One region of the Thermoanaerobacterium xylanolyticum LX-11 genome, then DNA from elsewhere that is predicted to be linked to it. Evidence: riboswitches for the same ligand, from Rfam matches in the RefSeq annotation. Region 1 holds a riboswitch; the other holds the start of a gene.

Evidence for each region. A riboswitch is a leader RNA that binds a small molecule or an ion and turns the genes downstream of it on or off. The one in region 1 is predicted to bind magnesium.
Region 2: another riboswitch for magnesium. It lies ahead of THEXY_RS12005 (magnesium transporter); the one in region 1 lies ahead of mgtA (magnesium-translocating P-type ATPase).

Annotation. Positions count from the first base shown of each region.
Region 1 is NC_015555.1:796,548-800,746, reverse strand. It holds gene mgtA (magnesium-translocating P-type ATPase) at 1-1,931, opposite strand, end outside; gene THEXY_RS12505 (hypothetical protein) at 2,157-2,372, shown strand; M-box (ykoK) riboswitch at 2,375-2,538, opposite strand; gene THEXY_RS03905 (transposase) at 2,704-4,199, shown strand, end outside.
Region 2 is NC_015555.1:2,505,751-2,509,949, forward strand. It holds gene THEXY_RS12000 (Nramp family divalent metal transporter) at 1-768, opposite strand, end outside; gene THEXY_RS12005 (magnesium transporter) at 775-2,025, opposite strand; M-box (ykoK) riboswitch at 2,195-2,357, opposite strand; gene THEXY_RS12010 (Crp/Fnr family transcriptional regulator) at 2,405-3,082, opposite strand; gene dnaB (replicative DNA helicase) at 3,099-4,199, opposite strand, start outside.

The DNA.
Region 1 (4,199 bases):
GCATTATCAACCGATATAGCAACATCTGCTACATGCATTGCTGGAGCATCATTTATTCCATCTCCCATAAATCCTACCACATGTCCATTTTCTCTAAGTATTTTTACAATCCGTGCTTTATGCTCCGGTGTAAGTTTTGCAAAAATTGTGGTCTTTTCAACGAGTTCTTTTAATGTGTTATCATCCATTTTATCTAACTGTGATCCTAATAAAATATTCTGAATGTCTAGACCTACCTTCTTAGCTATAGCTACTGTTACTCCATCATTATCACCAGTCAAAATTTTAAGATTTATCCCATAATCTTTTAATGTTCTTACAACCTCTTCAACATTATCTTTTGGAGGATCAAAAAAAGCCAAATATCCAATTAACACCATATCTGATTCATCATCTGAAGAAAAAACTCCTTCCACAGGCGGGTTCGTCTTCTGTGCAACAGCGATAACCCTCAATCCTTCACTATTAAACTTATTAACTGTATCCAAAATCTCTTTTCGCAGTTCTTCTGTGAGAGGTATAACTTCTCCATGATATTCAGCAAATTTACTGATAGAAAGCATCTCTTCTACAGCACCCTTTGTGATTAGCTGTGTTTTTCCGTTTCTGTCTTTCACAACAACGCTCATTCTACGCCTCGTAAAGTCAAACGGTATTTCATCAACTTTTTCATAGTTACTTTGTATCCATGAAAATTCCTCTCCTACATGATTTAAAATAGCACGATCCATAACATTTTTTAAACCAGTTTGAAAATAACTATTTATATAAGCATGCCGTAATACACGTGAATCTTCATTACCATGTACATCCATGTATTTTTCAAGCACAATCTTGTTCTTTGTTAGTGTTCCTGTTTTATCGGTACAGAGTACATCCATTGCTCCAAAATTCTGCATCGAACTCAAGCGTTTAACTATCGTTTTTTTCTTACTCATAGCAACTGCACCTTTTGCAAGATTCGTGGTTACTATCATAGGCAACATCTCTGGAGTTAGACCAACTGCAACTGACAATCCAAACAGAAAAGCTTCAAGCCAATTACCCTTTGTAAATCCATTTATAAAGAATACGACTGGAACCATTATTGCCATAAATCTTATCAAAATCCAGCTTACTGAATTTACACCTTTTTCAAAACTCGTTGCTTCCCTTTTTGAAGTCAAAGTTTTTGAGAGAGCTCCAAAATAAGTAGAATCGCCTGTTGCTATAACTACACATGTTGCTGTTCCACTAACAATATTACTGCCCATAAAAGCAAGATTATTACGATCCAAAGGATTTTTAATGTCTTTTAAACTCTTACTTTGCAATAAATTGTCAAATTTTTCAACTGGTTCTGATTCTCCTGTCAAAACAGCCTGATCTATGAATAAGTCTTTTGTTTTTATAACTCTTACATCAGCAGGAACTATATCTCCAGCCGCTAAATGAACAATATCACCGGGTACAAGATCTGATATAGGAATTTCTTTTCTGCCAGTATCTTTTCTCTCTACAAGTGTAGTTAATTTAACAAGGGCCTTCAATTCCTCTGATGCTTTCTCTGAACGCCATTCTTGTACAAAACGTAATATACCACTTATTAATACCATTATGCTTATTATTATTACACTGCTTGGATCTCTATCAGTTGGAGAAACAAGTAAAACATCAGTAAAAAGAGAAACAACAGCTAAAACCATCAAAACGACATTAAATGGATTGACAAAAGCAGTAAAAAGTTTGTGTAATACAGTTTCTTTTTTTCCTGTTGCTATTTCATTTGATCCAAATATTTCTTTTTTGACTTTTACATCATCCTCGTTTAAACCACTAATCGACGTGTCTAAAGTTTTCAACAATTCATCAATATTCATATCACTGTATTTTAAAAACTGTTCTGACGTATTTGTCTTTTGAGTGTTTATGATACCAATATTTTTAAACATCATTATCCCTCCTAAAATCCATTATCTATTATTAGCCGAACATTCAAAGTAATAAAAAGTAAATATATTACTACTTAGATGATGAGTAAGACAACTAAGGAAATTGCATAATTCAAAAATCAAACATAATATAACAATTGTTATAATTATAAATAAACCCCAAATATTGATACATTTTGATAAGAAAATTAATTATGAAATTCGCTCAATTAAGAATGTAATCTTATGGGAAAAATAAGAGGGATATGTGATTTGTATAAAAATCCATTTAAACACTTAGGTGAAAAGAATGGATTTTTAAAACCAAAAATAATCTTAGCCTCAATTGCAAAGCACATATATACTTATTTTCCCCATCAGTACTACTGCCAGTATCCATTCTTCTCACCTCCATTATTTTTAAAAATAAAAAAAACTTTCAACTCAACGATGAAAGATTAATAAACTACTTATCTTCGTTGAGTTTTAGCACTATACAGCTTTGGATAACTCCAGCTGCGTTAAGTAAAACCTTAAATCGGTAATACTTGTTAACCCATTGGCATCTCTCGATGTTTCCGGGCAGCAGCATATATCTGTATAGGAGCCTCACCTAACATAAGTTATTCAAATTTTCTTTCTAAAGTATATATCTTTTGTTCTATAATGTCAATACTTTTTTATAACACTACTTTGATTAAGGTGTCAAAAGTATTTTTTCATCCATGGCAAACTAAAAATATGGTAAAATAGAAATATAAAAAAAAAGAAATAGAAGGAGCGATACATAGCCATGGCATTCAAACCAAACGAATATCAACAAATCACAATGGATGACAGATTCTTAAACTTGGATGAAAGGACAAGAAAGTTTGTTTTAAACTCATGGGCAAAAGGCTTTGCTGATATCATATTTCCAGCAATCAATGAAAAACGCTTTTCCGTATTGTACAGTGACAATCCCGTTTCCCGTCCAAACAGTCCTGTAAACGCAATAATTGGAGCCCTAATACTAAAAGAAATGTTTAATCTTACAGATGATGAACTATTAGCAAGCATACTATGTGATGTCCGTTTTCAATACGCCCTTCACACTACAAGTTTCAAAAGTCAACCTTTCAGTGATAGGACTTTTAGCCGTTTCCGTGAAAGGCTATATCTTTACAATCTGGAAACAGGAAGAGACCTTCTTCATGAAGAAATGGAAGCCATGGCAAACGTATTTGTAAAATACTTTGATATAAATCCATCAGTAAAAAGAATGGACAGCATTATGGTATCATCCAGTTGCAAAAAAATGTCCAGATTAGAAATACTATACACATGCGTAGCAAATATGGTCAAGGCAGTATACAAAACAGGAGAATATGAGCATCTCAAAAACATGGAACATTACCTAGACGAAGACGATAGAAATAAAACAATCTATCATAGAAAAAACGAAGAAATAACAAAAAGACTTCAAGAAATAATTGAAGATGCCTATACACTAACAAAAGAATTAGGAGAAGCATACGCTGAATTACCAGAATGTCAGCTATTACAGCGTGTGCTAAAAGAACAAACAAAAATAACAGAAGAAGGCAAGATAGTACCAGTAGAAAAAGAAAAAATAAGCCCAGATAGTCTCCAAAACCCAAGCGATCCAGATGCAACATATCGCAAAAAAGCAGGAAAAGACCATAAAGGCTATGTAGCTAACATAGTAGAAACAATAGACGAAAAAGGCTCCATAATAACCGGCTATGACTATGATGTAAACACACACAGCGATAGCAGCTTTTGCAAAGAAACGATAGAAAAGCTTGGGAAACAAGAAAAAGAAATAACAATAATAGCAGATGGAGCTTACAGCAGCATTGAAAACATAGAACTAGCAGATAAAAATAATATCGAACTAATAACAACAGCCCTTATAGGAAAATTACCAGAAGAAATACAAAGTGAATTTGAATTAAATGAAGTAACGCATGAAGTAGTCAAATGTCCAAGAGGAGAAAAACCATATAAAACAAGATACTATGAAAAAAGTGGATTATATAGAGCATCCTTCAATAAAAAAACATGTGAACATTGTCCACTAAGAGAAAAATGTAGAGCTAAGCTACAAAAGAAATCAGCGTATGTATTGATAACAGCAAAAACAATACAAAGAGCAAGCTACTTAAAAAAGATGTCAACAGAAAAATATAGTGTACTTCAAAAGATAAGAAATGGAGTAGAGGGTATACCATCAATACTAAGACGTAAATCTCATGTAGATGTGATACCTGTAAGGGGATTAGTGCG
Region 2 (4,199 bases), 830 kb from region 1:
GCCATTCACATTGAGAGTCGATGCACAGGCAACTATTATGAAAAAAGCTACGACAACTGTTGCGATACAACCTATCACAACGTCCCAGATTGTGTACTTATAATCATCTATCTTTATGCCCTTTTCTATAACAGATGATTGCATGTAAAATTGCATCCAAGGAGCTATCGTAGTACCTACAATTCCTATTACCATACTTAAATAATCTGTTTTAAATGACATGGTGGGTTTTATAAGGGACTCACCTACAGCCTTCCAATCTGGATGTGACAGAAGGGCTGATATGACGTATGACAACAAAAAAACGCTAAATATCAAAAACACTTTTTCCGCTACAGTATAATTACCTTTAACGATCAAAAGCCATACCGCTAAAGCAGCCAATGGTACCATTATATACTTGCTTATGCCGAAGATTTCCATGCTGCCTGCCACACCGGCAAACTCCGTAGCAGTATTTCCAATATCTGCAATAAGCAGTCCGAGAAAGATGAAGAACGTCACTCTTACGCCGAAGTTTTCCCTTATAAGATCTGCCAACCCTTTTCCTGTCACGACGCCCATCCTGGCGTTCATCTCCTGAATGACGATTAAGACGATAAATGACGGTATCAATGTCCAAAGCAGTTTATATCCATAGGTAGCACCTGCCACAGAATACGTGGTTATGCCACCTGCATCATTGTCGACACTTCCTGTGATTATACCAGGCCCCAAAATTGACAAAAATATCAATAAATTAGTCAAAAAAGTTTTCCTCTTTGTCACTTCCCACTACCTCCTTGCAAATGTCTTTCCACTTCTCATAAGTTCGTATATTATATCATTTATAAGGACAGTGCCTAATAGCTTCATATCTTCATCTACAACAGGAATCGCTACCAAATTGTACTTCGTCACTGTCTTTATGAGGGATTTTATTGAATCCATATCACGAGCATAGATGATGTCTTTATTCATAATTTCATTTAATGGGGTGTTAGGCTCTGAAATCACCAAATCTCTAAGTGTAACCGCACCTAAAAGCCTGTTTGACTCATCAACTATATAGATGTAATAAATGATATCTTCGTCTGGTTTTAAAAGCCTAAGCTCCCGTATTGCCTCCTCAACGGAAAGCGTATTTTCAAATGCCACAAAGTCAGTCGTCATCAAGCTACCAACAGCGTACTCAGGGTACTCCATCAGCTCCCTGACTTCCAACGACGCATTGTTCTCCATCTCATTTAAGAGCTCTTCCACTTTTTCTTCATTCAGATCGTCAAGTATGTCTGCAACTTCATCTGCAGGCATTTCTTCCAAGATGTCCGCAGCTTTAGAAACAGGCAGCTCGTTTAATATGCTTCTTTGAGTATCTGTCTCCATTTCTTCCAGCACATCTGCAGCTCTTCCATGCTCTAAACTGGAAAATATATCTATACCGGCCTTTAAATCCAGATCTTCTATGATGTCCGCAAGGTCAGAAGGGTGAAGTGTTGCCAATTTATGATACGTCTTTGACAACATTATGTTTTCTCTTGAGCGAGTAATCGTCTCTATATCTTCCCAAAGTATAAATTTACTGGATATTGTTTTACCAAATCTCTTTAAAATCTTCTTTAAAGGCTTTGCAAAGCCAAGTCGTCTCAATATGCCTTCAATGCCTATATCGACAGCAATCGCAAACAAGCCTTTATCTAAAAGCGCCAACCTTATGTCATTGACTCTTACTACTTTTCTTCCATTTACGTCGATAATCTGCTTATCTAAGACATTTTTCGACAAGTACAAAATATCTTTAAGGTTATGTGCCTCTACTGGATTAGTGCACATAAGTTCGTACTGCCCAAATTTTTTCGTTATCTTTATGTTTTCCCACTTGTACTCTTTGACGCCAGACTTCGTCTTTACCAACATGGATATTGCAATCGGATGCGTCAACGCCGTTGAAACTCCAATATCCTTAAGCTTACCTAAGATCTCACCGTTTTTAAGCAATATCTTATTGCCTAAAATCCTGCTTAAATAAAGGCTTAAAATTGGCATTTCACTACCTCCTTTTCTAAGGGAGGAGTTTTAAGGTAAGATAGACTCCTCCCTCATATTCTTTTTTGAATTATTAAATTTTATTCGCTTATGACTATAAGGGCCAGAGTCCATCATTACCACCTGCCTTTAAAAAATTTAAGCCTTTTACAAAACGTAAAAGGCTCTAATCTCAACACACTCGTTGGGTTTTAGCACTATGCGGCATAGGTAGTACCGGCTGAATTAGATTAAACCTTGTAACGGTAGAATCTGTTGACCCATTGGCATCTCTCGATGTTTCCGGGCATCAGCATGTATCCGCATAGGAGCCTCACTTAACGAACTTTATTCAATTGCATATAAATTATAACACACATTGAATATAACTACAACAAATTTATGACAAATTTTTTAATGCATTTACATCTTTTATTACTATAGCATGTCTTTCAAGCTTTATGACACCTTCTTTGTCTAACTGGCTTAAGATTCTTGTCATATTTTCTCGAGACGTGCCTACCATGTTAGCAAGATCTTGTCTATTTAGGTTTAATTCTATTGCTATCCCATCTTTGCCTTGTATGCCTTTTTCTCGGGCAAACGTCAAAAGAATAGAAACCGTCCTGCCGAGAGAATCTTTAAGCGCTAAGTTCTCTATTATGACCGCCACATTTTGGAGTCTTTTTGCCATGAGTTTTATTATGCCTAAGGCTACTTCATTGTTGCTCAATATCAAATTTTCTATGTCTTTATTTTTAAGCACAATAATCTTTGAATCCTCTATGGCCTCTGCAGTGGCTGGATACTTACCACCTATAAACAGAAGGGATTCAGCAAAAATATCTCCATCCTCCATTATTCTTATTATATGTTCTTTTCCCTGTTGTGATATTTTAGATATCTTGACTTTGCCTTTTTTTACAAAATAAATGGCGTCACCTTCATCACCTTCGTAAAAAATGACGGTGTTTTTTTTGTACTCCTTCACCAAAGCTATTTTACTGATCTCAAATAGAGATTTCTCACTTAAGACATTGAAGTACGGTATCTTTCTTAAATAATCGTAATCACCCATAAAAATACCCTCTTGACTACTCTGTCCTGTATTTATCTATGCTTACAAATTTCGTGTACTGGCCCATCCACAGAAGCTCTATGGTACCTGTAGGACCGTTTCTGTGCTTTGCTATGATAAGCTCTGCGATGTTTTTCTTTTCAGAATCCTTGTTGTAATAATCATCTCTGTAAAGAAACATGACTATATCAGCGTCCTGCTCAATTGCACCTGACTCTCTTAAATCGCTTAAAATTGGCCTGTGATCGGATCTGGCTTCAGGTGCGCGAGATAACTGCGAAAGTGTTATTATAGGAACTTGCAGTTCCCTTGCAAGGCCTTTTAATGACCTTGATATTTCAGAAACCTCCTGCTGACGGCTTTCCGAGTTTCCCCTTCCTTGCATAAGCTGCAAATAATCTATTAACACTAAAGACAAGCCCTTCTCCAGCTTCAGTCTTCGACACTTTGCCCTTATGTCCATGACTGATATACCCGGTGTATCATCAATGTATATTGGGGCTGTGGAAAGAGGAGCCATTGCAGCAGCAAGCCTTGGCCAGTCGTCGTCATCTAAATTTCCCGTCCTAAGCTTTTGACTGTCTATGTTTGCCGTAGAGCATATTAGCCTACTTACAAGCTGCTCTTTAGACATCTCAAGACTGAATATGGCGACGGGTTTTTTAAGTGCCAATGCAGCATTTTCCGCAATATTTAATGCAAACGACGTTTTGCCCATAGATGGCCTTGCAGCAAGAAGTATAAAATCAGACGGCTGAAAACCAGACGTCTTTAAGTCTAAATCAGGAAAGCCAGATGGTACCCCGGTAAGATGTCCTTTATTTTTATAAAGATTTTCTATGTTGTAAAATGTGTCCATCAACACATCTTTAATAGGATAAAAATTTTCGGTATTTCTGCCTTGTGCTATGTCGAATATTTTCTGCTCAGCCGTATCCAACACATCGTGAAGATCTCCACCCTCATAGCTTAACTCCATTATCTCTGATGATGCTTGGATGAGACGCCTCAAAGTCGCTTTCTCTCTAATCATCTTTGCGTAATACGACACGTTTGCAGTAGTTACTATGCTGGATGACAAATTTGTTATGTAGTCAAGCCCGCCTACAGCCTCCAG